DNA from 2 places in the Desulfosarcina ovata subsp. ovata genome. Region 2 is predicted to be linked to the other one. Evidence: riboswitches for the same ligand, from Rfam matches in the RefSeq annotation. Region 2 holds a riboswitch; the other holds the start of a gene.

Region 1 (15,855 bases), 2.5 Mb from region 2:
TTCCATGGGCCCCAGCCCCACATCGCTTTTCCGCCAGGCCTCAATGGTTTCCGCATAGGGCCGGATCACATTGAAGACGGGCACGTTCAGGGCAGCCAGGGCCGAGCGGATACCATCGTTGATGCCGGATGAGAACTTCATGCTGAAGGCCAGGATCATATCCACCGGTGATTGGCCGGATACCGGTTTGAGGTAGCGATCGAAAATCGGCTGCACCGGTCCGAAACAGGGCAGCACATTGAACCCGGCGTTCTCCAACTGCCGGATCAAATCATCGGCGGCCTCCACCTGCCCCTCCTTCAGGGTGGTCCCGTAGAAGAGGATACCGACACGCGGATGGCTGGAGTCATAATCCTGGCGAGCGGCATCCCACTGATTGAACGCGGCCAGATTCTCATACAGCCTGGGCGCGTCCGGATGGTGGATGCAGACGTCGGGGACCTTCTCCAGCGGCCTGAAGGAAACCGACGCATCCACATGCCGGTTCACGGCCAGGCGGACCATGTTAATCAGGTTAGTCACGCTGCGATGGTGATAGTAATCCATGATCGTCGCATCGAAACAAAAGCCCTTTTTGGTCAGATCCTCGGGATCCCCGGCACGGTTGAGGGCATATACCATGCGCCCATCCATGAGCCCCTCATCAACCATGTAGTCGGCCAACTGCGTCATCATCACGTTGACGAGCACCACCTTCGAATCGGCAATAAATGATTTCGCCGCAGGGTCGCCGGTCAAATCGGCGAGGGTAAAATAACGGACCTGGAGGGATGCCGGCAAATCCACTTGCTTGACGGCCTGGTAAACCTGGTAGCTGTTGATGTCCACTTCCAGGATGGTTATCTGCGCGCCCTCGGCGGACAGCGGTACCAGGATGAGAATACCTGAGGCAATCAGGCATCCTATCGTCCGGCCCCATGACTGAAGCCATCTCCATCTCATTGTATTATTTCCCTAATTTGCAGTTATAGGCACGTTAATGGCGCCCTGGGGTAAAGAAGACGAATCGAAGGCGCCTCGCTTCATCCTCTGCCCCAGTTCTCGGCTGCCGCTCCACAGTTTGCGGCTATGCATCAAACTGTTATCCGTTTATACCCGGCGAACAGAAGCAACAGAATGCCGAAGACAATCGCCATCACCTGCCAGGCCGAACCTGAAGAGGCCACGCTGGTCCGGTCCAATTTTTCTTCAACCATCTCAAATCCTTCAATGTTTTCCCCTTGGGTAGCGGCCTTGACATCTTCATTTTTTTGAATCTCTTTGACGGTTGTCTCCAGATTCCGGCGTACCTGCTGATGGTCGGCAATTTGTTCTTCCAGGGTTTTCCCGCTGGCCTTGGCCAGGGTAGTTTTAAACTGGTCCATCTGTTTGGGGGTTAACAGCCCTGCCAGGGACAGGAAATTGGTCACATAATTCTGGAACATGGGATTGTTGCAGGTATGCTCGCAGCAGGCCACGCCTTTTTCGATCACGTTGAGGGCAAAGGTGCGGGCAATCTCTTTTTTCATCTCTTCAGGAGCTTTCCAATACGCTTTCCTGTCCGCTTCCAGCATACGGGCCGATATGGATTGCAGGGCCCAGGGGTTGTTGTTGTCAAAGAACGCTTTGAGATCCTGTCCGTATTTGTCCTGGATATAGACATGGTAAATCTCTTCCCACTGGGTATTGCTCACCGCCCAGGGAGAGGTGACCTGGAACCCCCACAGGTATTCCACAAACTTATCCATGGCCCTGGCCCCGGAATAGCCGTCCTGTTTCATCCCCTTGATCCATTCAGGATTCAGGTACCGGGTCCTCAATGCCTTTCCGATGGCCTTGGGAAGATCCTCAATGGATACGGATTTTCCGTCCTTCATATTGGCCACCACGGTCTCAGGAAAACTGCCGGTCTGATGTTTGACTGCCAGGGACAGTCCGCCTAAGAAAGCAAACACATCATCGTTGTCCAGCATGTTGTACACGTTGGAAGACAGGGTGTGCATGGTCATCTTTACATCGTCAAGATTGGCTTTATATCCGCTTTTCAGGGGTTTGCCCCAGATATTGTTCCCATAGGCATAAGAGTAATGGTGAATAAACACGTCGGCGATTTCCGTATCATCCTCCCATGTCCCGCTGTTGGGAATCAGTTCCTGCAGTGCATGGGAATAGGCCCCGGGCATGGGTGCAAAGACCCTGGCCCTGCTTAAATCAGCGGCCTGCTCCGGTGTATACCCGTTCTCAATCAGGGCGGCTTCGATTTTCTGATTGTGGACAGCTATAAAATTTTCTACGTCTTTCATGGACGAAGCCATCCGGACAGCCCGGTCCATGAGCTTGATCAGCTTGGCATAGCAGTCCCTGAACAACCCGGATGACTGGACCAGTACATCGATCCTGGGCCGCTTGAGCATTTTCCCGGGAATCACGGCAATATCCACTACCTGGTCTTTATTGTCCCATACCGGTGTAATCCCCAGAAGATAAAATGCAGCGGCAACACTTGCCCCTTCGTTTCTTTGCAGTTCCGTGCTCCAGAGGATCAGGCCCAGTTTTTCAGGATAGGTATCGTGCGCTTCCCGGTAAGTTTGAATCATCTCATCGGCCAGTTTTTTGCCCATGGCCCAGGCTTCTTTGGAAGGAACCTTGTCAATGTTGAATCCGTAAAAATTTTTCCCCGTGGGAACGGCATCCGGGTTCCGGACCGGGTCGTTTCCTTCGGCCGGCGCAATATACCCGCCGGCCAGTGCCTTGATAAGGGAGGACATCTCACTTTTTCCGCATACCTGAATCCGTGATTTCATCTCAAGGGAATCGATTTCAGGGCTGGCCTCACACATGGCCTGGTTCAGGTCTTCAAGGGGCCGGCCGGCCGGGGAGACGCCAAAGGTATGAAGTCCGTAAGGGATCAGGGTTTCGGACAGTTCAAGAATGTAGTGTTCCACCGCTTCCACCACATGATCGTTGATTTCATCGAATCCCAGGTCCTTGTGGATGCCAAGCGCCTTGGTCTGCTCCTCGACTGCCTTGAATTTCTCCTTTGCTAAAAGCGGATCTATTTTCTCAGCCTCATGGAAACTGTCGATCAGGGCGGTCAATTTTCTGTATTCCATATAGGTCCCGCCCTTTTTCAGCGGCGGAACCAAATGATCGATGATCACGCCCCGGCCCCTTCGTTTGGCCTGGATGCCTTCCCCCACATTATCCACAATATAGGGATAAATATTGGGGATATCCTGGATCAGCACATCCGGCGGGTCTGTCAAGGCAAGGCCGGTCTGCTTGCCCGGAAGCCATTCATGGGTACCGTGTTTGCCCAAGCTGATAATGGCGTCGGCCTGAAATCCTTTTTTCAGCCACAGGTAAAAGGCAATGTACTGATGATGGGGATAGATCTTGGGATCATGGTACAGTTTCTGGGCGTCTTCTCCGAATCCCCGGGAGGGCTGGGGCATGACAATGAGATTTCCCAAGTCAATTCTTGGGATAATGATATTGCCGTCCTTGATCATGATATCGGATGCTTCCGGTTGCCCCCACTGCGCAATTACTTTGTCTTTAAATTCCTGGGGCAGTTCGTCAAACCATTTTCTGTATTGGAATACCGGTAGTTTGATCACGGATTTTTCGGCAATCAGCCTGTCAAGCTCCCCCGGGGCCCACGACCCCACATTCCTGGCCCCAAGCAGGATTCTCTCTTTGACCGTTCCTTCGGAGAAATCATCTCCTTTAATGCCATACCCCTGGTTTTTCAGTTCCATGATAATTTCGGACATGGACTTAAAGCAGTTCATATAGCTGCCGCCGATATTCTGTTTCCCGGGCGGATGGTTCCAGTAAAGCAGGGCAATTCTTTTCTCGGAGTTGGGCGTTGTCTTCAGATTGTGCCAGGCCTGGATCCGTTTGATGAGAAATGCCACTTGGTCCGGCAGGGCTACCCGGTCGTAAATCACTTCGGTCATCCCCTTGAGCCGGGCAGGGGTTTTGCCCCCCACCAGGGTGGGTTCAATCCCGCCGTTCTGTTCCGGGATGCAGACCTGCCAGGCCGTACGCAGGGTGGAGATCCCGGTATCGGATTTTTTCCACTGGCCGATGGTGATGCTGTGGGCCTCCAGGGGAATGAAAATCGGGGCGTTCATGCTGGAAAGGATCCGGCCGGTTTCTTCGGGAAATCCCCGTAAAAACCGGAATGAGAACCCTAACACCGCGTCCACCCGGGAATGGCCTGTGTCATCCAGGAAAAAGGATTTCAGGGACTCATGGTAAGGGGGTTTGCCGAACACGGGCAGGGCGTTGATTCCGTTTTGTTCAAGAGGAGCAACGATTTGGCCTTCCAGCTTGCCGCTTTCTTTGACGGCGGATGAGCGGTTGGTGTGGATGCCTACCCAGAAGCTGTTTTCCTTATATTTTCCTGATTTTTTATACCAGTCAAAATAGGCGGCGAAATCCTTGAACACGGTTTCGATGTCCGGATGAAAAATACCGGCATCCGGCAGCACAAAGGGCTTTTCGTAAGCGACATCCATTCCCTTGGCCGACAGAACCATGAGAATCAGATTTTTTAGGTTTTCTGCGGTTGGGGGCTGAAAATAGGCCTCGGTCCGGATATCCGGTTTGATTCCTTTTTTTTCCAGTTCCCGGGCAAGATACCCGCACCGCAGGCTGTGGATCTCATTTTCTCCTTTTCCCGGGATAGACGCCAGAAACTGGTCGGTTTCCCGTTTCATGAAGTCTGCCAGGATGATGTCCCCCGGACGGATATCCTCCTTATGGAGTCTCCCGGTACGAAGCTCCCAGTCCGTGAAAAGTTCAAAGCGGCAGTGCTCACCGATATCCGGCCTTTCGGACAATTTCTTGACGGCTTTTGCCGTGGCAATGGTGTCCCTGGAACTGATAATAAAAACCAGGCGGACCTTATTTTCCTTGCAGTCAATGGGGAACGGGAACAGAAGACAAAAAGTGATCATCAGGCAGAATACCTTAATCGATTTCACTGATCTTTTCCTCGGGAATATAGACGATCCTGCCGTTTTTCAGCTGGTAGGCCGTGCCGAGCTTGAACCCTTCGTCTCCGCCCACCCGTTTGTTGGTCACTTTTTTGACTTTGATGTCCTTTCCTTTTTTGGTGATGATCTGCCACTGGTCCTTTACCTTTTTCATGACCGTGATTTCACTGTCCGGGTTAAAAAAATCAAGCACCTGAAAGGTGGACATCAGTGTCAGCAGCAGGGCCACGATAAAAACAAGGGAGACGTCAAACAGGTTGGCCACACCGTTGAGAGGTTCCTCATGCCTGGATTTAAGCAAGGTGGCCTGGCGGCTTTTTTTTACGTATTTCATAGGGTCTCCCCGGCTGGGCCGCCTTTATCGGACGCCTTGACCATGGCTTCGGTGATCAGGTTGATTCTTCGCATGTCTTCAAGCATCCACTGCTCCTTGATCACTGTAAAAAAATGCGCGCTGATGCCAAGAAAAATGCCCACCACCGTAGTGGTAAAGGCCAGAATCAGGCTGGACGACAACTGGCTCATGTTTCCCTGAGCCAAGCCTGCAAGACCGGTCCCCATAGGAATCAGGGTACCCATAAGCCCCAAACTCGGGCCGATGCGGACAATCAGCCGTATCCGGTCAACCCCTTTTAAAAGAGCGTTTTCCTTTTTCTGGTTCAGGTCCTCAATTTGCTCCTCTTTCAGGCAGGAAGACCGCTTGAGTATGTTTTCCAGGTTTGATGCATAGGTTACGATGTGTACCGGCAGAGCTGCGCAAACATTATCCGGCAGCCTGCCCATTTTCTGGATATTTTCCAAAAATTCGGATAAGGGCCGGTCCAGTTTCATTTTTTTTCTTTTGACCCATTCGCCGAAAAAGCCGCCGGTATAGATAAATAGCCACAGACAAAGCAAAATGAGCAACGCCACCACAGGGACAAGCAGTGCGGTTGAAATCGTGTACAAGGTGGTCTGGAAAATATTGAAAATGGTCATGGTTGATCTGCTTTCGAAAAATAGGAACGGTAAAAACCGACACAGCCGAAAACAAAAGCCGTGCCGGCCAGCAGCACCAGGGGTTTGCCCTGAATGTGTCCGATGGGGTTGTTGGAACCTGCCATGGCAAAAGCGGCTTTAATTTCAGGATAAATGGGGGCCACAAGGATCGTTAAAACAAAATATAATGAAACAAGCACCATACAGATCCCTAAAAAGGTATCCATGGACTGTATCCAGTTGGCAAACAGGGTGATGACCAACAAAGTGATCAGGATAAAGCCGAGGAAACAGGCGAAAAGAACAGCCGTCGTCATAGCCGGGGCCAGGGGAAATAAAGAGAACGCCAGGGTCAGGTTAAGCAGAATCACGGTGGCACATACCGGGCAGGGGGTGATCAAAAGCAGAACTGCCTTAAGCTGGGCGTGTTGGTGACTGGCCGGTGTTTGAATCAGCAGCCGGATGCCCCATGCCAGAAGCCCTGCGGCCAGAATGAAATGCAGAATCATTCCGTATTTGAGGACATTGGCCAATCTGTCCAGGTAATCCAGCAGATTCAGGCCGGTCACCAGAAAATGTATTCCCAGGAACAAAAGCAGATAGGTCAGGACAGACCCTGCAAAAAAGGCCCATTTTTTTCTTTTTGAAATAGCGGGGTGGTTCATCTGTGAACCAAGGCCCACGCCGATTTTAATGCCGAACACCAGGAAGGCGGCCAGAATTCCGCTCATCCACAATTGTTTGATCATATGACTTTCCAATTAGAAATGATAGCTGATGCCGGCCTCTACATAAGCGCCGTTTTGGACATAATAGGCGTTATTGGGTTCGCCGTCGGAATTCAGCTTACCGGATGAATTAGATGCATATTCAAGATCTTCATCAAAAATATTTTTACCAAGGACCCAGACTTTCCATGCTTTCCAGGTATAGGAAGCCCTGGCATCAAAGGTGGTTTTGTCCGGATATTCGATCTGGTTCAGGTAATCCACATACCGTTCGCCGATATAGTTTATATCCATGCTGATCTTAAGCCCGGCCATGGGGTAGAAATCTAGCCCGATGACCCCACTGATTTCAGGAACCCAGTAGATTTGTTTTCCCGAAATGTCTGCCGTGTAGTCCCTGGTATTATCGGGATGAATGTAAACGAAAGCCGTACCCGAGGTCCATTCGATATCCTGGTAGGTGGCGGCCACCCGGTATCCGAAATATTGGCACAGCCTGCCGTCTGCCTCAATCTCGATCCCTTTTGCCTCGGCATCCCCGATATTCCCCTGGCCGCAGGAATCATCGTTTTCGTCATAAACCGATCCGAATTTATCCTTATATTCCGAATAATAAATGGTGGCGTTGATGTTGAATGCCTTGCTGAACAAATGTTTATACCCCAGTTCATAGGTCAGGACTTCTTCGGGCTCAAGGTCTTCAACCGGATTCAACGATCCGCCTTTTTCAACGGCCCAAGCATAATACCGCGGCGTTGGAAACCAGTAATTTCTTCCCACCGACGCGTAAATCATGGCCTGGTCATTGAAATGATAGGACGGGGCAATGGAGTAGCTGAACATATCGCGGTCTTCATCTACAATATTGGGTACCTTGTCCTGGAATTCCACTTCTGTCCTGTCAAAACGGATACCGGCGTCCAGCCCCCATTTTTCATTGAACCGCAGGTTGTTGTCCCAGAAAACACCATAGGTTTTCTCTTGGAGGTCAAAGTTGTATGTGTCGGTATTTTTTGTGGGATAATAGGGATAAATTCGTCCGACAGTATTGTCGATATCCTCATAATCTATCCCGATGGTGGGGGTGTAGCTGACCGAACCGAAATCAAAATGATATCCGCCCGACATGGTCAGTGAATATGTGTCCTGGTCGCTGTCTTCATAGTAAACGCTCGTCGGACTGTCATAAATCGCATACGTCCGTCTGAAGTCTTTTTCATAGGTTGCCCAGGAAAAAGAGGAATCAAAAAATTTTTTTTCGGCCTTATGGGAAAATTCCAAGGCAACGGTTGTATTTTTCTCATCTTTTTCATTATGCCAGAGCAGATCCGAATCGGTCTCGCTTTTGGGAAAATGGATCTCCCTGCGATAGTTGTCCAACTGCCATTGATATTTTTTTAGCCCTTCTGCCGTTTGATTATCATAATCCACATGGTTGACCCGAAGACCAATCCTGGATTGGTCGGACAGATTGTATCCCAGGCGTCCCAACACGGACTGCCGGTTTTCCTCTTCTTCTTCATACCCGTCCGTATGATAATTTTCGGCATCCACCAGAAAGTCGAACTTATTTTTCATGCCGTACAATGACACATTTTCGTCATGACTGTCCCATGAACCATAAGAGGCAGAGACATCGCCATGAACCCCCTCGGATTTGCTTTTTTTGGTAATCACATTGATCACCCCCCTGGCCGCACCGGGGCCATAAGCAATCCCGGCAGAACGCAGAACCTCGATCCGTTCGATCTGGTTGACCGGAATAAAATCAAACTCACTGTACCGGTAATCCCCCAATTTCAAGGGAACACCGTCCATCAGAAGGACCGGTCCTCCGGCCATGGCGCTTTTGTTTCCGCGGATGACAACGGACTGGCTTTTTGAACTGCTGTCAACAACCCCGGGAATTTTTGACAGGGCTTCAACAATGTTTTTGGCCCCCATATCCTCAAGTTCCTCTGCCGTGATGATGGAAAGACTTGCAGGTGTGTCAACCGCCTTTGACTTTCGCGTCGAAGTAACCACGATTTCATCCAGTTTATGATCAGCTTCTCTCCCATCCTCGGCCAAACCCAATGCGGGCCATAAAAGTCCTCCCAAAATTAAAAAAAACAAGCAGCGTTTCATCTATCCTCCCACTCTGACAGCTTTTGGTTCGGGATAAAAACTTCAACGTGGCTTGAATAAAAAAAATCCCGAACCATTTGATTGACAAACGATCTGGGATGCCCTGGTTTTTCCACAGATTTGATCTGCCTTCCCTTGTCCACGGGGCGGGGCAGCAACATTTATGGTATCCAGGCAGGTCTTCTGACTTTCGGTTCTTCCTAATGGCTGCGCCTTCCCGACTTTAAAGCCAGTGGCAATCTTGCAGCGGTCGTCCCCGATCACAGCGGCGGGCCCATCCCCGAATTTCACGGGGTTCCCTATTAAGCTTCTATAGCACCTGAAATGGCTTCGCATATTTCTCTTTACGAACATAATTGTCAAGAAGATTGTTTGCAATATTTACTGCTATAACGTGCTTAAACTCACAGTTCTTCTCATCGCTTTGCGCTCTCCTGAATTGGGGAAAAAGTAGTGGCGGTTCGGAGAAAAAAAAATCCCCGGACCGATTAACAATTCGATCCGGGGATGTCCCTTTTTTATCCGCGGTGATCTGGCGAGCGTCAAACACTGTCCACGCGTTGACGACTCATTTTGGATCGGGCAGGTCTTCTGACTCACGGATCATCCTACGACCGCACCTTCCCGACAGTTCCGGCTGTCAGTGGCGTTGCTGCGGCGTTCGTCCCCGATTACAGCGGCGGGCCCGTCCCCGGTTCTCACGGGGTTCCCTTTTCAGCTCGTCAACCGTCACCCCAACCCACCGGATGAAGATTACTTATGAGCACCTGATCCAAAGTGCAATCTAATTACCCCACCGGTACTTTTTGTCAAGTTTTTTATCGGTTCATCGGCGTTAAGGATTACGGATAGCATCTGTTGATTCGACCATCCGCAGAACCTGTACACCATCTGCAAATCTTTGTTGGCGGGATACCAGTCATGACCTGGCGGGAGTGGTAACGCCTACCGGGATCGGGTGTATGCGTCAAGCGCAGTGGCCACTTTCCGGCACAGCGTCCCGATGGCCCGGCTGTGGGCAGCAGCCAATTCGCCAAACCCGGAACCGGTGATGGGTTCAATCAGGTGGGTGCGGTGGGTTTGGACGACCGCTGCATCCGTTGCTTTGTCCGGGCTGCCGGCAATTGTCCAGATGGCAGTGAGCGACACCCGGCGTTTTCCGGTGCCGATCAGTTCCAAAAACTGAAACGACAGAATCACGTCCGGCTTGATTTCTACCGGCCAAGGCGCGTTGACCATACGGATATGGGGCATGAGCCACTGCAGGTTCTCACCAATGGTCTGCTGGACCATCCGATCGGGGTAATCGGCCCAACGGTTCAGGCTTGAAATCAACAGACGGTTGGCTCCACTGCGGACAACCATCTGCTGGCGGTTGACATAACCGGGCAATCCGACGGAACGGATGCCGACGGTCAGGTCGGCCTTCGCGCCGTCGTTGGATTCGGCCGGTGGCAAGGTGGTGGCGTTTAGGGTGTAGTACGTCACCGGTGGGGTAATGGAACGGCAGCCGGAAACCAACCCCGCCAGCAGAAAGGCAAAAATCGTGAGCCACAGCCATGGTCGCATCATTCCTGAAGTCCTTTCCCGTATACGATCGCATCAGGATGACGTTCCAGATAATCAGCCAGCGCCTGTACCGTCCGGGCGGCATCCTGCAGTTCCATCAGCAGGCGATTGAGATTGACCACCATGGGCGCGCTTTCACCCAGCACACTGCCGGCCTCGGCAAGTGCCGTTTCACCCTTGGCCAAGGTCTGCCGCGCCTGATCCAGCATTTCATCTAATTTTGCCAGGGTGCCGTTGTTGAAATCAGCGGTCACTTTTTTAAATTCGGCAAAACTCTCATCAATATTGTCGATAGCACGCGTCAGGTTGTCCGCCCCGACCGTCTCTGTCACCTGATTGGCTGCCGTGCGGATATCTTTCAGGGTCGCTTCCAACGGCAATCGGTTGAAGCGATCCAGCAGCCTTCTGGCGGTGGTGGTGATTTCACCCATCGCACTGGGAACGGTCGGTAAAATGGGATATGTATCACTGGTCAGTATATCCTGTTGAGCGGCGTCCGGATACATATTCAAGCACACGTAACTTTGCCCGGTAAGCAGATTGCCGGTGCGCTGCTGGGCGCGCAATCCTTTTTTCACCAGTTCCTCTACCACGCGGTACTCCGGGATGGCCAGAGCACCGGAGAACTCAAAACGATCGGGTTCAATGGCAATCAGCACCGGAATCCGGAACGTCAGATGATCCTGGTCGAATAGCAGCCGGACACTGACCACCTCTCCGATTTTAATTCCGGAAAATTCAACCGATGCACCGGCCGTCAACCCGCGAACGGTTTCATCAAAGTAGAGCAGATAGTACTCCCGGTAACTGAATGCGGCGGCAATGGCGGCATCGCGGCTCTCATAAAGGGTAAACACCTGGTCTGCTGCCACCGGCGGTACGGTTTTCACCGCCTCCGCCGTGAAAAAGGAGATTCCTCCCACCAGCAAACTGGCCAGTGAAGGCGTATCGATGCGCACACCGTTGGTGCCGATATCCATATTGAGACCACTGGCGTTGTAAAACCGCGAGTTGTACTTGACCTGATGGTGATACGGCGCCTGGATGAATATCTCCAGCAAAACGCCGGTACCGTCCTGGGCCATATCCACGTTGGTAACCCGCCCGACCTTGACCTGGCGATAATATACCGGTGATCCGATATCCAACGACCCCAGTTGGTCCGCCCGCAGGTGAAACTGCTGCCCCGGCGTATCCCGGAAAACCGCCGGTGGCTTCTCCTGCCCTTCGAAGCGGTAGACGACTTTCCCATTCTTGCCAGGCGCCATCCCGATATAGGCGCCCGAAAAGAGGGTATTGATTCCGCTCACTTCCCCGACGGCCACCCTTGCCCGCACGACCCAGAACAGGGTGTCATGGGTGAGATAAGAGGACACATCACGGCTCATAACGGACGTGACCAGCACCTGGGATAGATCCTCGCTGAGTTGAATCGTTTCTACCTTGCCGACGGTGACGTCCTTGTACTTGATTTCCGTTTTGCCGGGAACCAGCCCTTCGGCCGATTTGAAGACAATTGTAATCGTGGGACCGCTCTCGCGCATGGCCTTGACAGCCAGCCATCCGCCAACCAAAATCGCAATCAGGGGAATCAACCAGACGATCGAAAACCACTTGCCACGCCGAATCTCGGGTTCCGGTATTGAATCTGGAAAGCCGGCATCCGATTCAGTTGATGATTGATTCGTCATTTCTTCTCCAACGCATCCCAAATCAGTCTCGGATCAAACGTCATGGCGGCAATCATGGTCAACACCACCACGGCAGCGAAATAAACCACTCCGGGTCCCGCCTCGATCGTGCTCAGGTAACCCAGACGCACCAGCGCAACCAGTACCGTAACCACGAAAACGTCCAGCATGGACCAGCGGCCGATGGCCTCGGTGAGACGGTATAGCTGGGCTCGCTCCCGTGGCCGCCAGCTTGAACGCCGCTGCACCGAGATCATCAGCCCGCTCAATACCACCAGTTTGGCGATGGGCACCACGATACTGGCCACAAAGATGATCACCGCAATCCCCCAGGAACCGGTCTGCATGAAGTAAATCACTCCACTCATGATCGTGTCGGCCTGAGTGCTGCCCAAATAACGGGTCACCGTCACCGGCAACAGATTGGCGGGAACGTAAAAAATCATGGCCGCGATCACCAGCGCCCAGGTTCGGGAAAGGCTGTTGGGTTTACGGGTGTGCAACCGGGCGTGGCAGCGTGGGCAGTACAGGCGCTGACCGTCCGGAAAGGCGCGGCGGACCAGCAGGCCGCAACTGTGACAGTTGACCAGGCCCTTGGCCGCTGCAGTTTGGGCGCTCCCGGGGACAGATGGCATCATGGTACCATTTTCTCCCATACGGTGTGCGGATCAAGAACCGTGTTGATGGCGGCCAAAACGAAAACCAGACCAAGAAAAGCAAACAATGCCGTCCCGGGGATAATGGTGGCCATCTTGGCCAGCTTAACCACCGAAACAAGAATGCCGAGCATGAAGACTTCGGTCATGCTCCAGGGACGCAGGGCCAGCGCCAAACGGAAAATCCGGCGGCAGGCCGGCAGCCGCTGGCCCCACTTGATCGATCCCAAAACGACCACCAGCGCCCCCATCAGGATGCAGGGGACCAGCATGCTGGTAAGCAGGACCAGGAAGGCCAATCCGATGGGACTCTGGCGGGCAAGGATGAGCGTCCCGGTAATCAGGGTCGTCTCCAAGGTGGCCCCCTGAGACTCAAGTGACAGAAAAGGATAGATGTTGGCGATCAGCATCAACACCAATCCGGTAATGGCAAAGGCAAGGGAACGGTCAATGGTGTCAGGGGTATGCACGTAAAGCAGTGCACCGCAACGTACGCAGCGTGCCGTGCTTTTGGGTGGCAACGGTTTCACCTGTTGCAGCAGGTCGCATTCGTGGCAGGCAATCACCGGTTGCATCATGAACACAGAATACTTTCAAAACAGGGTTACCGATATTGCCGGAAAACGCCAACCTGTAACCGATGCCACGAAGCAACGCTTCGGGCGCCACAGTTTTTCCGACCAATCCATTAATCAGGAGGATTCCGGCCCGCCGGTATCGGATGCCATGAATTCTCTCCACATGAGAAGAGCAACGCCAGCCGGCAAGTCAGCGCAAATACCCTTCAAGTACCATTGTTTCTGCAGCCATGCAACGGTTTCATCACTTCCAATGAATCTGTCAGTATTCGGCTGAACCCAACTTTTAAAGGAATCTGATTATGGATTGCATGCATTGCACTGCGGATGATGGAGCGCCCGTTCTGGTGGGGAGAAGCATGCGGGCGCCGACCGATCTCAGTTATCTGCGGTCAAAATACGGTTGGTAAGACAACCTGTTCAATAACTGTCTTTAGGCAACCTGGAAATCGGGCTTGCCTTTTCGGCGACGGATGACCTTGACAACGGTCTGGTTTGCTTTTCCTGATGAAGCAGCAGCACCCTGTTCCTGGCTGGTCTGGGTAAAAAGCTGCATCAGTTTGGCTTCAATTTGTTTGCGTTTGTTCTCGTCCATCTTTATTTCTCTAGGTGTTGGTTATTGGTTATTTCCCCCCGTGGCAGACGGCACATCCGCGATGGCTTGTCGATCAACCGATCTCTGGCCGTTCAACACAAGTGTAGTTGTCGGCAATCCACCTGACATTCAGAGGATGTTACGTCAGCATTACGCTTTTTAAGAGGAGGGCAAACACCACTTGACGTAGGGGAAACGGGTCCACCGCAATTCGCGAAAGATCACCGTTGGCGCCCTCATTATAACAGTTTTTCCGGCTTGGCAACCCCAAAATGCCTAAAAATAAGAACAAACCGCATTTTTTCAGCCAACAAACAACCAAGAGTCGCACATGGGAAACCCGAATAGCTGTTCTTCGTCGCAATTACGCGACACAACAATTCCACCAAACACTCCTGACAGATTTCATCTCATCGAAAACATTCATATTTTTTAATTTTTCACCTTTTTCCCATCGGGCACATATTATGCTGGTGTAAATTTGGTTACTGTTCGCATCTAAGTTTTGCCATTTTCTGATAACCAGTCGGTTTTTTTCGCTGTTCATTCAAACTCGCAAAGGAGGCGCTATCAATGGTTGAAAACCCCATTCAGTTGGGAGGCAAAAAAAAACAGACATTCATTGACAAGGTCAAAGAGGTCCTTCCGGAAGGAGGCAATCTGAACCTCTGCCTGACCTGCGGGGCATGTTCCTCAGGATGCCCGGCAACCGGGCTGGCCGGCATGGACCCACGCAAATTCCTGCGCATGGCGGCGCTGGGAATGGATGATGAAATCGCCAAATCGGACTGGCCTTGGATGTGCTCCATGTGTCAGCGCTGTATCTATGTCTGCCCAATGCAGATCGACATCCCGCAATTGGTTTATAACGCCCGGCAGTTGCGCCCCCGCGAAGAGCGGCCCAAGGGTATTTTGGGATCCTGTGACATGGCCTTGCGCAACGACAGCTGCAGCGCCATGGGAACCTCGCCCGACGATTTCCAGTTCGTGGTAGAGGATGTGCTTGAAGAGTACCAGGAGGCCCAACCCGAGTTTGCCGAAATGCAGGCCCCCATCGACAAGGAGGGTGCCGAGTTTTTCCTCAACCAGAATTCGCGTGAACCGGTCACCGAGCCCGACGAAATGGTGCCCCTGTGGAAAATTTTGCACCTGGCCGGCGTGGACTGGACCTACGGTTCCAAAGGCTGGGGCGGTGAAAATTATTGCATGTTCTTGGCGGATGACGAGGCTTGGAAACATACGACCGGCATGTCGGTCAAGCAGGCCGATACTTTGGGGTGTAAAACCTATCTTAATACGGAGTGAGGGCACGTAACCTTCTCAGTCCGGGCCGGACTGAACAAATTCAACATTCCGCATAACTGTGAAATTAAAAGCATCTATGAATATTATGCCAAATGGATCCGTGAAGGGCGACTCAAGGTAAATTCGGACTGGAACAAAGACTTGAAAATCAAATTCACCGTTCAGGACCCCTGCCAGATTATCCGCAAGAGCTACGGAGACCCCGTTGCCGAGGATCTGCGCTTTGTGGTCAAGTCGGTGGTCGGTGAAGAGAACTTCGTCGACATGTATCCGAACCGATCCAACAATTTCTGTTGCGGCGGGGGCGGCGGGTTCCTGCAGTCGGGATTCAAGGAAGAACGGCTCAAATACGGCCAGCTCAAGGACAATCAGATCCAGACCACCGGGGCGGATTATTGTATTGCCGCCTGCCACAACTGCCATGCTCAGATCCATGAACTGAGCGAGCACTATGGCGCCGGCTACGGCGTGGTCCATCTGTGGACCCTGATCTGCCTTTCACTGGGCGTCCTTGGCCCCAATGAACGCGAGTACCTGCTGGACGACCTGAAAGAAGTCAACGTGTTTCATCCGGAAACCGCGATGTAAATACAGAACGGCTGCAGGGGCCTGCCGGAGCCCTGTCCCTGCAGCCGTTCAAAAT
Region 2 (15,855 bases):
ATTGCGCCCCGACTCCTCAAACCGCTTGATCAGGAAGGTCAATGTCTGCCCCACATAAACACTGGGGTCTTCCACATAGGCAACGTCCATCTGGCTGATGGGGCAAAAGGCCCGCCGCTTGATCATCTCCACATGAAACCCACCCTTGATCGCGGCGACCACCTTGCCCTCCACCGGAATGCGCTCGGTCCAGGCGTCCTTGAGCATATTGAGCCCGCCGATCCCGGAAATGGCTTTGGAGAGGCGGATTTCACTTTCGTCGGCGGCGACCACATACAGATCCAACTCGTCGCCCTCGGCAACGGACAGCTGCCCGTCGTCGTCAAGCAGCTCGTTTTTTTCCACCACCCCGTCAACCTTGGTGCCCGTGTCGACAAACACGTTGCTGCCACCAATGGAGATAATGCGCCCCCGGATCCGGTCGCCCACCTGAATGTTTTCATTCATGCCGGTGCTGTAGGATTCAAACAGTTCGGCAAAACTCTCTTCCGCGTCCACTTCCGGTTCCGGTGATGCGTTTTCAAAATCGTCGTTCATGATTGTTCTCCCAGTTCATAAAATGTGGGGCAACTTCACCAAAATTTAACCGCTTTTGCAAGCCAATTGTCGCTTATGGCGAATTCTTGCGCCGCCGGCCATACCGCCCCCGGCGCATCGGGGCTTGACAAGCATCTCCGGATGGCTATGCTTTTCTCAACACCAGCCATTGCCCATCGACCGCGAGGCCCCAAACCGGCCGGCGCCGGTCGCAAACGATCCGGCTGGCGCCCATCCACCCAAATCGCGAGGAACGTCATGGCCATCATCAAGTGGGACCCGTTTGGCGATATCGCCACCCTTCAGGATCGTATTAACAAACTTTTTGAAGATTCGTTCCCCCAACAGCTGGCTGACGGCGAAACGCTACCCTCCTGTGCCTGGACGCCCCATACCGATATCTATGAAAACGACAGCGGCTTTTTCGTTGCCGTCGACCTGCCCGGTGTGAAAAAGGAAGATGTCACCGTGGAGGTCAAGAACAACGTCATGACCATCAGCGGTAAGCGGTCCGAGGATCCGGAATGCCAGACGACCAACTATTATCGCCGTGAACGCATCTGCGGTAAATTTTACCGGACCTTCAGCCTGCATGCCATGATCGCGCCCGCAGATATCAAGGCAACGTTCAAAAACGGCGTCCTGATCATCGAAATGCCCCGACCTGCGGCCGATCCGCCCAGACAGATTTCTGTGGATATCGAGTAAATGGATTTATTCGGCGATCGGTATTCAAATTTCATGGTTCGTGCTTATTGTTTGGTTATTCGGACGGCCCGGCTTTGCATAAAGCCCCATCTGGAAATCCTACAAATGGAGCGGCACCATGAAAAATAGAAATATCGTACCCAACGAAAAAGAATGCATCAGCCAGTGCATCATGCAGTACTGGTCCAGTTCCAGCGAACCCACCCGTGATCGTGACGCAAAATATGAACGCTGCCTGACCAACTGCAACATATGCGGGTCTGCCTGACCTGAAACGGTGCACTGAAAAAACAACCCACGCCCCGGCGACGGAAAAACTCGTCCACGGGGCGTTTTATTGGAGTTTTCGATTTTACCCCAACCATGAATGATACTCCCAGAATTTCCGAACATTTCCATCGGCAGGCAGCAATGCTGGCCAACCGCGTCAAGAAGCGTTTCAAGCACCTTTCCAAACGGTTCTCACGGCAGCAGATCGATGTGTTCCGCCTCTACGACTGGGACATTCCTGAAATTCGTGCCGTGGTGGACTGGTACGGCGGCCACCTGGTGATCGGCGAGTACATGCGGCGCCAGTCGGTACCCGAATGGCTGCTCCTGATGGGCCGGGCAGTGGCCGACACCCTGAACGTGCCCGCCGAACGGCTGCACCTGAAACAGCGCTGGGCCGGCCGCCAGGAGGGCAAACGCTACGAACGCATCGACTATACGGATAAAAAGATCGTTCTGCACGAACGGGATTTCAAATTTCTGGTCAATCCGTACGACTATGTGGATACGGGCCTTTTTTCCGACCATCGCGACACCCGGCAGATGGTTCGCCAGATGGCCGCAGGCAAGGATTTTCTCAATCTGTACTGTTATACGGCGTCGTTTTCCTGCTACGCGGCCAAAGGCGGCGCCCGCAGCACCGTCTCCGTGGACCGCTCGGAGAGTGTCATCCAGTGGGCCGGGGAGAATCTGAAGCTGAACGAAATCGATCCGAAAAACAATCGGCTGGTCCATGCCCACACCTTCGACTATCTGAAAAAAGCACACCGGGAGGGAAAACAGTTCGATCTTGCCGTGGTGGATCCCCCCTCCTATTCCACCACCAAAGTGCGCAACGAATCCTTCGACATCGCACGCGACCATCCCCGCCTCCTTTCGGCGGTGATCGACCTGATGCGGCCCAAGGCCACGCTCTTCTTCTCCACCAACCACCAGGATTTCACCCTTTGCATGGACCGGATCAAGGCCGCTGCAGTAGAAGAAATCACGGCCCAGACCATCCCGGAAGACTACCGGAACAAGCGCAAGACCATCCATCGCTGCTGGCGCATCACGGTGTAAGCGGACACGGAAAAATTGACAAGCGCCCTGCTTTCGGGGTAAGAAAATCGTAACTGACAGGTGCGGGCGCCGGCGCTTCGAACGCCCGTTAAAAGGAAAGATGGTGAGAGCCCATCGCATACCAGCCGTTGCTGTAATCGGGAACGACCGCCGCAAAAACGCCACTGCCGACCGGGTGTCGACGGGAAGGCGCGGCCAGTAGGGAAACGCTCGACGCCCGTAAGCCAGAAAGCCTGCCTGTGCACTGCCCGGCGGCATCATCGATGCCTGCCGGAAACGGATACCGCTGGAAGCTGTCCGTATCGTTTTCGTCTGGTCGTTCAGGCGAAAGGATACTGGCATCGGCTGCCGCGGTTTTTTTATTGTGCAGCGCCGTATATCGCAATATCCTGCCTCCTGTCCGGCCCATCCGATATTTCCATATCACGGAGTTAACCGACCATGAGTACGGACAAAACCTTCGGCGCATTGATCACCCGCCTCATCGACAAGACGGACCTCACCCGCGACGAGGCCCGCGAAGCCTTCACCGTTATCCTGAATGACAACACTACGGCCATGCAGCAGGGGGCATTTCTGGCGGCCCTGCGCGCCAAGGGCGAGACCGAAGCGGAAGTCGCCGGCGCCTGGGAGGCCATTTTCGACCTGGACACGGTCAAGGTGACCCCCGATACGGGCATGCCCGTCGTCGAGAACAGCGGCACCGGTATGGACAGCTACAAGACCTTCAATATCAGCACCGCCGCCGCCATCGTGGCCGCGGCAGCCGGCGTGCCCATGGCCCGCCACGGCGCCCGGGCAATCACCTCCGTCTGCGGCACGGTGGATATGGCCGAAGCGCTGGGCGTGGATGTGGCCTGCGATGCCGACCTGGTGGCCCGCAGCATCAAGGATGCCGGCATCGGCCTGTTCAATGGCATGAGCCCGACCATTCACCCCATGGCCCTGGGCCGCATTCTCTCCCAGATCCATTTCGGCTCGACCCTGAACATCGCCGCCTCCCTGGCCAACCCGGCCATGCCCCGGTTTGGTATTCGCGGTGTCTACGCCCGGGAAATGATCGACCCGGTGGTCCGGGTCATGAAAGCCATCGGCTACCAGCAGGCCCTGGTGTTCCACGGGGCGGTAGACGGCACCAACAAGGGCATGGACGAGGCGTCGGTCTGCGGCACCACCTGGTGTGCGCAGCTGGGCGAGGATGGCACCGTCGACACGTTTCGCCTGCAGCCGTCCGAACTGGGCCTGGCCGATCACAACCCGGCCGACCTGGCACCGGAGAAGGATCTGGCGCGGGAATCCAGGCGCTTCGTGGCCCTGATCCGGGGGCAGGAAAACGGCACCAGCACCCGCCGACAGGCCCTGGAACTCAACACGGCCCTGATTCTGAAGGTCGCCGGCAAGGTGGACACCATCCCCACCGGCATGGCCCTGGCCGGCGCCACCATCGACAGCGGCAACGCATACGCCACCCTGGAAAACTGGGTCACCACCCAGAACCGGCAACCGGAGGAGGGACTGGCCAGGCTGCGTCGGCTGCAAAACGCCATCAATTAGGAGAACCGCCATGGAACTGCTCGTCATCAAAACCGGCAGCCGATATCTGCGCGTCAAGGACGACGATTGCACGGCCGTGGGGCTGGACAAAGCCAGCGTTTTTCCCATGGCAATGCTGGAAACCGTCAAGGTCCATCTGGCAGCGGCCCGGGCGCACGGATTTCCCGAAGCCGTCATCTTTCGACTGACCCTGACGGAAACACCGCTTTGAAACCATGGGAAAGGGAAATTCAACCATGAAAATCGTGCTGACCGGCCTGGAGCAAATCGAGACTCAGCCGGCGGACCAACCGGCCGTCGAGAGCGGCATGACCCGGCTCGCCGTGCGCTACTGCGGCATCTGCCGGACCGATGCCAAAATGTGGCATGAGGGCCACCGCGATCTGATCTTTCCCCGGGTTCCCGGCCACGAAGTGCTGGCCGAGGACGAGCATGGCCAACGGTTTACCGTCTGGCCTGGCCGGATCTGCGGCCGCTGCCGGTACTGCACCAGCGGCCGCGAGAATCTCTGCGAATCCATGCAGATCATGGGTTTTCATTTTGATGGCGGCTTCAGCCGGACCCTGCTGGCCCCCACCGAGAGCCTGATTCCGGTACCGGACACGATCACCCCGCACCAGGCCTGTTTCGCCGAACCGGTGGGCTGTGTCCACAACGCCCTGACGGCGCTCAACCTACAGCCGGGAGAACGGGTGGTGGTCTTCGGTGGCGGCACCGTCGGCCTGATTGCCGCCCTGGTAGCAAAGACACAAGGCGCAATCCCCCTGGTAATTGAAAAAAACGCCCGGAAAATCGCCAGGGCCGGTGCATTTCTGGGTGCCACGCAGATCACCGCCCTGCGGGAAACCCACGAGAGCGAATTCGATGCGGCGATCAACGCCTGCCCCGACCCCATCGCCTTCAGCCAGGCGGTCACCAAGCTGGCCAAGGGCGGCCGCCTCTCCTTTTTCAGCGGTCTGAAAAAAAACCAGACCATTGAAAGCAACCTGATCAACCTGCTGCACTACCGCGAAGCAGCCCTATTCGGCGCCTACGGCCTGACCCGGCAGAATATGGTGGCCGCATTGGGGCTGATCGCCCGTCACCAGCCGGCCTTGGAGCATCTGGTCGAGGCCATCGTCCCGCCGGAACAGCTCAGCCGGCAGCTGCCCCGCGTGCTGGCCGGCGATGGGTTCAAGGTCATTTTGGATTTTACCGGCAAGACCGGCCGACGCAGCGCCGCCCCGCCCCCACCGAAAACCGAGGCCGCCGTTGCCGGCAAGACCGATGCGAACCGCCTGTTCCAGCGAAAATGATCCGCAGTGATCGGATTCAGGGGTCCCCCCGGACGGAGTCCAGAACCGGCGCCGCTGCTGGGGCCACACTGCGCAGGTGCAGATCCCGCTGGGGAAAGGGGACCTCGACGCCCAGTTCGCGGAAACGGCGGTCGATGGCCTGATTCAACTCGCTGCGCACATCGTTCATGTAATCGATGTCATCGATCCAGACGCGGATCTGAAAATTCAATGAACTGTCCCCGAAATCCATAAAATAGATCAGCGGCGACGGATCATTGAGAATCCGTGGGTTTTCCGCGGTGCAGTGCTTCAGGGTTTTCAGCACCAGGGGCACGTCCGATCCGTAAGCCACGCCAACGGTAAGAATGATGCGCATGTTGCGATCATCCAGGGTCCAGTTGGTCAGCTGGTTGGTAATCAGATCACTGTTGGGCACGACGATGTCGGAACGGTCGAAGGTCTGGATAATGGTTGCCCGCAAACCGATGTCACGGATCGTGGCCCACTGGTTGCCCAGCTGAATGATGTCACCGACCTTGACCGGACGCTCGAAAAGCAGGATCAGTCCGCAGACAAAATTGTTCACGATGGTCTGGAGGCCGAAGCCGATGCCGACACTGAGCGCCGAGGCGATGATGGTCAGATTGGTCAGTTCGAACCCGAGAGTGGCCAGGGCAAGCATGACCCCCACCAGCACAATGGTGTAGTGAAGCAGGCGGGAGATGGAAAGACCGATGCCCGGATCCAGTTTTTTGCGCGCAAACACATCACGCATCAAAAACATCTGAATCAGGCGGGACGACAGCAGGGCGCCGTACAGGCAGGCGCCTGCGGCCAGTACCAGCCCAATGGTAATCCGGTTTTGGCCAACGGTCACGCCAAACGCCAGAAGCCGGGAAATCGGCTCCACCGGGCTGGTGAAGACCCGCCAGGTCTGAAGCACCACCCCCACACAGAAAAGCAAAACAATCAGGCTGAACCCTTTGGTGATACGATCGATGATCTTTGTCGTATGCGCCGGAAGAAAGGGAATTTGCTGGACGGCCGGGCTGCGGAATGCCGATTCCAGGAGTCCGCGAATCAGCAGCATGATCAGCCGGGCCAGCACAACAATGAAAATGGTCGCCATTGATGACTGAAAAATATGCCGGGAGAGCGCACTGTAACCGGTGATCTCAAATATGGCGATCGCCAGGCAGGCCAGGGAGGCCAGGGTTAACAATGCCGTGTATCCGCGTGTCCGTCTGGCCGTGACGGGGCGCAGGATAAACCGGATGCAAAGGCTGCCGACGCCAATGGTGGTGGCCAGCAGGTAGAGCCGGAAAAGCGGCATGGGCAGTCCGATGCCGATGAAGATGCGGGTGACCAGCAAAACGGCGGCCAAAAGATACATCATCATCACCCGGCGGCGGACGGCGGTAATACTTCCCACCAGGCGCGCGGTGGTGAACAGGATCATCGCCGTCAACACCAGTTCCCACGCAACGGGCATGGGCTGGTATGCGTTCCAGAGAGCGATGGCGGAAATCAGGCTCCCCACCGCATAGGGGTTGCGGCGCATGAAGCGCAGCGCATCGATGCCTTCAAGAATCACGCCCGATCGGCGGATGCCAACGGCAACAACCACGAGAAGCACCACCTGCAGGCCTATCGCCCACGCGATTCTGGAGAAATAATCCTTCTGAAAAACGAGAAGGCGTTTGACGCCGGCAATGATGTCAAAAAACAGCCAGGCGTTTACCCGTTGATAGAAGGCGGAAGCATACATCGGTGGGGAAAAATCCTGCAGGAATTCACCGCGGGCCCCCCGGATCATCGGTTCCACATCGACCAGTATGGTGTTGATGCCCGTTTGGATATCAAAGACCCGTTTTTGAACCGTCATCAAGTGCTTCATCTGTACCATGACAATGGAAAGTGCATTGTCGATGGTTTGCATGGCCCGTTTAAATGTCTGGGCAACCAACGGCAGGGTCATGGCGGTACCGGCAGCGGTTTTCCACATCGTCCAGTATGCCTGATCTTCCTGCCATTGGCCATGCCAGAGATCGAGTTTGCGCAGTCCTGCCAGAAGCGGCTGCCGATGGGCCGACAAGGCCTCGTTCACGACTTCCACCGACTGGCGAAAACGCACCAGGCGCTCGTAATTCAGGCCGACGGCCTGTTTCAGCGCGACCAGTTCCCGGGACAGGGCGTCAAGCCGGTTTTCCAGACGAACAAATTCGGGCGCATCCGCCCCGGGCACAGTGATATCGGCAATCTGGCGCTTCATCTGCGCCAGGCGCTGGCTCAGATCCGCGGCCTTGGGAATCAGTTCCGCAAACCCTGAAGGGGAAGCCAATGCACGATCCTCGGCGCTTTTATCCGGTTCGGAAAGGGGCTCTGCATTAACCGTGCATGGAGAAATGCACATCCATAGCAGGGTTAAAACAATCAGTATCCATCCAACCCGGCAGGGGTAACGCAAAACGGAGCGAGCGGGATGGCAATTTACGCAAAAACATTTTTTCATTTTTGGCTCGTCTGAAGACAAATGGTGTGGGGATCGTTGCTGGTCATCATCACCACTTCGGCTGCAGGGAACGCAGAAAAGTGACCTCCCCCTGGTAGCGGGAGACGGTGGGCCGGTCAACCCGGTGGGGATTCCGCGGAATCCGGGGTATGGGCAGCTTTGTTGCGCCGGCCATGGGGGATCGTCCGAGGGCCAGGTTGTAAGCGCTGACCATTATCATCTCCAGGTTGATAACATCCTGCAGGTTATACGCCAGCAGCGTCTCCAGGGCACGCTCGTCATTGTTGCGCAGGTAGACGTTCCAAAGCACCACCGCAAAAAGCCCGTCAACGTCTGCCAAATCCCCGCGCGACAGGCCCATCTGGGTTTCGCAACGTTTCAGCCCGCCCTTGAATCCGAGTCCGGCCAGCACATAGCGCAAATCGATGTGGGCATGGTCCAGCCGGCAGCCCAGCACCCGCTCGATCACCGGCACGTCGAAGCACTTACCGTTGTAAGTCACCAGCAGCTTGTAACGCTGAATGTCATCGGCAAAATCGTCCAGGTTCTGCCCGTTCACGTAAGTGGTCATCGCCGACCCGTCGTACACGGCAATCGTGGAAATCGTGCAATCCGCCTCCAGTCCCGTGGTCTCAATGTCCAGGTAGGCCGCCTGATCGCGAAATTCGTTGAACAGTCGCCAGTGCTGGCCGGCCGGCAGGCGACTGGCGAAATAATTGGCATTCATCGCCGTCAGCTGACGCTGTGATTCGTGCAGTTCGGTGGCAATCCGATTTTTTTTGGCCGGTGTCAGCTTCAGCGGCAGGCCGTCGTCGAACGACGCCCAGTCGGTCAGGCCGGCCGCCCAGAGGCTCTGCTCCGTTTTCGGTCCGACACCCGGGATATGAAGAAAGGTATGGCGCAGCATAGATGGGTGCTCATCGCAAATTAAAAGATGGTCCGTATTCTGCTCTTTTTGCCGTCATAGGTCAACAACCTACCGGCCATCAGGAATTTTCTTAGGGTATTTTCGGCTCAGATCCGATTACCAGTCGAAACGGGCTGGTCTCCGCCATCGTCAACAACCACGTATTCGGCCGGCTGGTCCTTCCAACGTTCGGTTCAATCGTGAAATAAGCGTGACGGGACGGGATTAAATGCCTTGGCTTTCAAACGGGCTTTGCGGTAGGGTGGCATCGGTAAAAAGACATCCAAATACGGTAACCCTGGAATCAATTTCCTGGTTGATCACCCGGTGCATAGAGAGTCTCATTGATGACCACCCCCCTTGAACTGCTTGCCCCGGCCAAAAATGCCGCCCTCGGCATGGCCGCCATCGACCATGGCGCGGATGCCGTGTACATCGGCGCGCCCCAGTTCAGCGCCAGGGCGGAAGCCGGCAGCGACGTGGCGGACATCTCGCGGCTGATCCGTCACGCCCATCTTTATTACGCCAGGGTCTATGTGGCCCTGAACACGATCCTGACCGATGCCGAAATCCCGCAGGCCCGCGATATCATCCACACGGTTTATGAGATGGGTGCGGATGGACTGATCATTCAGGATGTGGGCCTGCTGGAGCTGGATCTTCCGCCCATCCCGCTCATCGCCAGCACCCAAATGCACAACGACACGCCCGAGAAAGTGAAGTTTCTGGAAGGGGTGGGCTTTTCCCGGGTTATTCTGGCCAGGGAACTCTCCTGTGAGGAGATCGGCCGCATTCGCCGTGAGACCGCCATCGAACTAGAATCCTTTGTCCACGGCGCCCTGTGCGTTTCCTACAGCGGGCAGTGCTACATGAGCCAGGCCGTGGCACAAAGAAGCGGCAATCGGGGCGTCTGCGCCCAGCCCTGCCGCAGCCGTTATACCCTGAGCGACCGTACCGGCAACACCCTGGTGGAGCGCAAGTTTCTTCTCTCATTGAAAGATTTGAACCTCTCCAATCACATTTCCGACCTAGTGGATGCCGGCGTCACCGCCTTTAAAATCGAAGGCCGCCTGAAAGAGATCGACTATGTCAAAAACGTCGTTGCCGCCTACCGGATGGCCATCGATGACTATATCCAGACCCATCCGGGCTACGGTCGGGCATCTTCCGGCAGTTCGACCCATACCTTTTCGCCGGACCTGGACAGGACCTTCAATCGCGGCTATACCCCCTATTTCATCGATGGCCGGAAAGAGAAAATCGCCTCTTTCGACACCCAGAAAGCCATCGGCCAGTCCGTGGGAACGGTGACCGCCACGGGCAAGGATTTTTTTGAAATCAGCGGCAGTGAACTCGAAAACGGGGACGGGCTCTGTTTTTTCAACCGGGAAAAAAATCTGGTGGGGTTCCGCGTCGATCAGGTTCGGGAGAAACGGATCTATCCCAATTCCATGCAGGGACTTCGGGTGGGTACCCGGCTGTTCCGCAACCACGATCACGCCTTTTGCCGGGCCCTGAAAAAGCGCTCGGCCAAACGGCAGATCGCCCTTGAAATCCGCTTCGAGCAGAATCCGGACGGCATTCGCGTGGCGGTCACAGACGAAGACGGCCACCAGAGCCATGTTGACCAGCGCCTTGCATGGGAGCCGGCCAATCACCCGGAGCGGATGAAAGAACAGATCCACACGCACCTGTCCCGCACCGGGGACACGCCCTACACGGTGGCCCGGGTAAGCATCCGGCCCGGCACGCCCGGCTTCATCCCCCTGAGCACCTTAAATGAAATCCGGCGCAACGCCCTTGACCACCATACACGGATCCGGCTTGAGGCCTGTCCGCGTACCTCCTATCACCCGGTTCCCAATTCCGTGCCCTACCCGCAAAGCGAGTTGACCCATACGGCCAACATCCTGAACGACCATGCCGAACAATTCTACCGGCGCCACGGGGTCCGCCGCCTGGAACGGGCTTTTGAAACCCTGGCCGATCCGGCCGGTAAAACCGTGATGACCACCCGCTACTGCATCCGGCACCAGTTGGACGCCTGCTTCAAGATGCCCAAAAACCGGAGAATGCTCGAGGCGCCACTGTACATTGACGACGGCCGCCATCGGTACCGGCTGGAATTCGACTGCAAAAACTGCCGAATGCACGTGGTGCTGGAAGGCCCCATCCGGAAGTAGGTCCTGTGATGGCCTTTCGGCCAGGATGCCCCTCCCCGTTTCATTGATGACACGCGTTGCCTGCCAATGGGGACCTATGAGGTCAGGGGATATTCCCGGCCAAAGGGAATGTTCAGTTTTTTCATTCGGCTGCGCAGGGTGTTGGGGTTGATCACCAGCAGTTCGGCCGCACCGTCGGGACCGTAAATTTTCCCTTTGGTCATGCGCAGCACGCGCTTAATGTGCTCGGCCATGGCCTGGTCCAGGGCCAGGATGGCTGGATTTGTTTCGCCCACCGGCTGAATATCCTGCGGGGTCTCCACCCCGCCCAAAAACTCGATCTCCAGACCGGCATTTTCATTCTGTCCGCGACTGCGGATGAGGGTGCGCTCAACCAGATTCTCCAGCTCCCGGACATTGCCCGGCCAGTGATACGCCTGAAGCCGCTCGATGGCTCTGGCGGTGACCGGCGGCAGAGTGTGGATTCTCAGCTCCTTGGCTTTTTTCTGCAGGAAATGATGGAACAGGGTCGGGATATCTTCTTTTCTGTGTCTCAGGGGAGGAATCGTGATCGGAAAGATATTCAACCGAAACCACAAATCCTCGCGGAACTGCCGGGTCTTGATCATCTCTTCGAGATTCTGATGGGTCGCCGTGATAATTCTCACATCCACCGGTATCGGCCGGGTTCCCCCCACCCGGTTGATCTCCTTGTTCTGAAGGACGCGAAGCAGCCGGACCTGTGCCTGCAGGGGAAGCTCCCCGATTTCATCCAGAAAAATGCTGCCCGTATGGGCCCGTTCAAAATAGCCGCGTTTCAGGGTGACGGCACCGGTGAAAGCGCCTTTTTCATGGCCGAACAGCTCGCTGTCAAAAAGGGTTTCCGGGATCGCACCACAATTGACCTTGATGAAGGGACCGTCCTGGCGCGGCGAGGAGTAGTGAATCACATTGGCGATCACCTCCTTGCCGACACCGGTCTCCCCCAGGAGCATCGCCGGACTGCCTAACGGTGCCACCTGCCGAACCATTTCCATGACCCCTTTCAATCCGGAATCGGCGCCCATGATATCATCCGTCGACCGATGGAACAGCTCCCGGTTCAATTCACGGTTTTCGGCATCCAGCATATCCTTGAATCTAACCATTTCCATGTACCGGATGGCATTGGAAACCGCGATGTCAAAGGGCTTTCTGAGCAGGCCGATGAGTTCGGCATGGGTTTCATGATAGACGTTTTTCTGCTCGGCGATCACCGTCAATGCGCCCAATCGCTTATTTTCGATCACCAGCCGCATCACCAGAAGGGAAATATTCGCTTTTCCCGTCTGCTGATAAACGGTTTTGGAAACCGCATCGTGTTCCGGGCTGCTGACAATTTTGACCTCCTGCCATTGGGCGAACTCTTCCTCAATCTGGGTAATCGCGTCCTTGGGCAGGGCGATCGACGGCAGCCGGGGAACGCTTCCCCGGCGGGAGACAGTGGCCAGATTCGAAATCATGCCGGTCTCCTGCTCGTATAGATACAGGGACATCCATGAAACCGGCATATGGGTCTCGATAAAGCGAAGGCAGCGCTGCATGGCTTTTTCAATATTGAGGCTGCTGCAGATATGAATGGTTGCCTGACGGAAAAATTCGTTTTCATCCACCTGCATAGTAGAGTCCTCCCGGTTTTGATCCAAGCACAGTCGGGTTCAGGCGGTTCCGCCTGCGTCCCAAGATGCCGGCCATAGTATCATGACATTTAACAATTATCACTATATTTCATGCTTTTAGTCATTATATATCGTGATAATTGTCGGCATATATTTTAACAACTTGATTTTACTTATTTTTTAAGATTGGCACAACTTTGGCTTTACCGTTACCAGAACCAACAAGCCCATATCCACCGAGCGAAGGGGATGCACAAAAAAAGGATCTGGCAACACCCACAGACCATGCCCCCTTGGTTCACAAGCAAGTCATGGAGACGTTTATGCCGCTGCAAAGAAAAACCGCGTTTATCAATTTGAGTACCCGTGAAGTCGATGTTCAGGATATCCCGCTGAGCCTGAGAAAAAATTTTTTCGGCGGCAGGGGACTGAATATGTACTATCTGACCCATCTGGCGCCCAAGGGGCTCGATCCCTTTGATGCTGAAAGTCCGTTGATCTTCGGTGCCGGCCTGATGACCGGTGTACTGGGGGGACGAATGAACGTTTCCGGTAAATCGCCCGAGAGCGGTTATCTCGCCGATTCCAATGTGGGCGGATATTTTGGCGCCGAGCTGGCCGGCACCGGATTCAGCCATCTGGTGATCACCGGCAAAAGCCCCACCCCGGTCTATCTGTATATCAATAATGGAAACATCGCCTTTGTGAACGCCACCCATCTGTGGGGCAAAAAAACCGGGGAAACCCAAACCCTGATCCGCGATGAACTGAAAGATGACAAAATCCAGACCATGTGCATCGGCCCTGCCGGTGAAAACCGGGTCCGGTTTGCCTGCATCATCACCGGCCCCAAAAACGCCGCCGGCAGAACCGGCCTGGGAGCGCTGATGGGTTCCAAAAACCTCAAAGCGATCGCGGTCAGGGGCAACACGCCGTTTTCCATCCATGATCCCAAGGGCTATCTCGATCTTCTCAGAGCGACCAGCCGGAAAGCCACCAGCAGCGCCTGGGGCAAGGCCCTCGGCGAATACGGAACCCCGATTCTTTTTAAGAACGCCAATACCCGGGGATGGACCAGCTACCGGTATCACCAGAAAACCACCGTCGGCGACCGGGGCCAGGAACTGTTTGCCGAAAATTTCAAAGCCAAAATGGGCAACGGCGCGAACTCCTGTTTCGGGTGTCCCGTCCACTGCCGGCACCGCTTCGAGATCAAGGCCGGCCGCTTCAAGGGAACCAAAGGCGAAGGCCCCGAATATGCCAGCTTTGCGTCGATGGGGCCGACCCTGGGCAACCTGGATTTGTCCTCGGTGGTCTATTTATCCGAACTTTGCAATCAATACGGGGTCGACACCATTTCAGGCGGCAACTACCTGGGCTTCGCATTCACCTTGTTTGAGAAGGGCATCATCACCAAAGCCGATGTGGGCTATGCACTCAACTGGGGCGATCACGATGCCATCGAACGGCTGCTGACCGACACCGTGTACCGGAAAGGCTTTGGCGATATCATGGCCGAAGGCAGTTTTGCCGTAAATCGGCTCCCCGCCGAAGCCGGAAAGCACCTGCTGACCATAAAAAATGTATCCATCGAAATGACCGATGAACGGGCGGCCAAAGCACTGGCGTTCGGGCTGGCCGTGGCCACCCGGGGAACCTGCCACATGCGCAGCCGGCCGTCCGCCGATGTGGTCAATTACCCCAGGGAAATTCTCAGCCAATTCTACGGCGGTGACGTGGGTAAGGATTTCAAGGATTACACGGGCAAGGCCCGCATGGTCTGGTGGCACGAACTGTTCAATGCGGTGACCGATTCGGTGGGGATTTGCCGTCTGGCCGGCGTCTTCAGCAGCATCAACGCCATCGGGTATCTGGACATCTGCCAATTGCTGCAAAAAGCCGTCGGCCTTGATATGAGCGATGACGATCTCTACACCCTGGGCGAAAGGATTTACACCACGGAACGGATGTTCATCAACCGCGAAGGCATATCGAGAAAGGATGACCACCTGCCGGATCTGTATTACGAGCAGCCGATTCCCGATGGCCCCACCCAAGGGGAGACCATCGACAAAGCCAAGTTCGAGACCCTGCTGGACGACTACTACCGGCTCCACGGCTGGAACGATATCGGCATCCCCACCGAGGACACCGTCAATCGTTTGAACCTGGACGCGTTAATCAATCAGGAGGTGGCCAAATGCGCATAAAAGTCGATCAATCCAAATGCACGGGCTGTCTGATCTGTGAAATCACCTGCTCTCTGGTGCATACCGGCCAGGTACAGCGGCAAGCATCCGCCATCCAGGTAAAATTCGGTCATCTGGACCATGCGCCTCATCAACCGGTGGTCTGCAGACAGTGCAAGCGGATGCTGTGCCTGAAATCCGAGGACAAAAAATCGGATGACGCGTTAAGGCAGACATTTTTCTGGAAAAACGACAACCACAGAAAAGCGGATTGTGCCTTCGATGCACTGTTTGCCTCCGGCGACAACCTGATTCATTGCAACCTGTGCGGCGGAGATCCCGAATGCATCAAAAGCTGCCCGACCGGTGCGTTGGGTTTGAGCGCCTGAAAAAGACGGACAGTCCACTTTTCATCCAAAAAAAGAAGGCCGGCAGATAGCCCTGCGGTCCGAAGCGCAGGGTTCTGCTGGTTGATCATTGAACCCACCCGCCGGATCTCTCTCCCCACCAAACCCGATTTTTCCTTCAAGATTTCCCGAAAAACACCAATAACGACCATACCAGGCGCCACAATGCATCACTTTTTTACGCATTTTCAGGGGGGCCAGCATGCTTAACCGACTGACGGTCAAAGGCCGCATGTTCATCATCAACGTCTCGATTCTGGTATTGTTGGTGACCCTGGTCGCCTTTGCCATCCGCAACAAAAACATGGTCAAGGTATAACATTGGTATATCCTTTGCTGACAAACAGAACCGGGTTGTTCCCGAGCCCATGCTGAAGGCACTGAAAAACACGCGTCTGGACGTCAAAGTGGCTCTGTTGGGAGCCAGCGGCGTACTGATCACGGCCATCGCCCTGGTCGCCCTTGCCGTCTGGCATAGCGGCCAGTACAACCAACTGGCCCAATCTGAAGTGGAACAACTGATCAACGCCGATCTGGACCACATCACCCAGGGGGTTTACCAGATCATCAAGACGGCCAACGAGGCGGTTCAGTCGCAGGTGGACTACAATC

Evidence for each region. A riboswitch is a leader RNA that binds a small molecule or an ion and turns the genes downstream of it on or off. The one in region 2 is predicted to bind cobalamin.
Region 1: another riboswitch for cobalamin. It lies ahead of GN112_RS05415 (TonB-dependent receptor); the one in region 2 lies ahead of trpD (anthranilate phosphoribosyltransferase).

Annotation. Positions count from the first base shown of each region.
Region 1 covers NZ_AP021879.1:1,223,898-1,239,752, forward strand. The annotation lists gene GN112_RS05390 (cobaltochelatase subunit CobN) at 1-942, opposite strand, end outside; gene GN112_RS05395 (cobaltochelatase subunit CobN) at 1,074-4,973, opposite strand; gene GN112_RS05400 (DUF2149 domain-containing protein) at 4,960-5,319, opposite strand; gene GN112_RS05405 (MotA/TolQ/ExbB proton channel family protein) at 5,316-5,963, opposite strand; gene GN112_RS05410 (DUF2162 family putative transporter) at 5,960-6,712, opposite strand; gene GN112_RS05415 (TonB-dependent receptor) at 6,725-8,818, opposite strand; cobalamin riboswitch at 8,975-9,156, opposite strand; cobalamin riboswitch at 9,383-9,580, opposite strand; gene GN112_RS05420 (PqiC family protein) at 9,764-10,390, opposite strand; gene GN112_RS05425 (PqiB family protein) at 10,387-12,078, opposite strand; gene GN112_RS05430 (paraquat-inducible protein A) at 12,075-12,716, opposite strand; gene GN112_RS05435 (paraquat-inducible protein A) at 12,713-13,312, opposite strand; gene GN112_RS05440 (hypothetical protein) at 13,746-13,907, opposite strand; gene GN112_RS05445 ((Fe-S)-binding protein) at 14,481-15,800, shown strand.
Region 2 covers NZ_AP021879.1:3,729,184-3,745,038, forward strand. The annotation lists gene GN112_RS16515 (30S ribosomal protein S1) at 1-537, opposite strand, end outside; gene GN112_RS16520 (Hsp20/alpha crystallin family protein) at 796-1,245, shown strand; gene GN112_RS16525 (hypothetical protein) at 1,364-1,513, shown strand; gene GN112_RS16530 (class I SAM-dependent methyltransferase) at 1,657-2,577, shown strand; cobalamin riboswitch at 2,619-2,832, shown strand; gene trpD (anthranilate phosphoribosyltransferase) at 3,019-4,131, shown strand; gene GN112_RS16540 (hypothetical protein) at 4,142-4,342, shown strand; gene GN112_RS16545 (alcohol dehydrogenase catalytic domain-containing protein) at 4,368-5,426, shown strand; gene GN112_RS33990 (mechanosensitive ion channel family protein) at 5,443-7,749, opposite strand; gene GN112_RS16555 (ribonuclease H-like domain-containing protein) at 7,970-8,827, opposite strand; gene GN112_RS16560 (peptidase U32 family protein) at 9,175-11,010, shown strand; gene GN112_RS16565 (sigma-54-dependent Fis family transcriptional regulator) at 11,085-12,647, opposite strand; gene GN112_RS16570 (aldehyde ferredoxin oxidoreductase family protein) at 12,971-14,857, shown strand; gene GN112_RS16575 (4Fe-4S dicluster domain-containing protein) at 14,848-15,225, shown strand; gene GN112_RS16580 (Cache 3/Cache 2 fusion domain-containing protein) at 15,612-15,855, shown strand, end outside.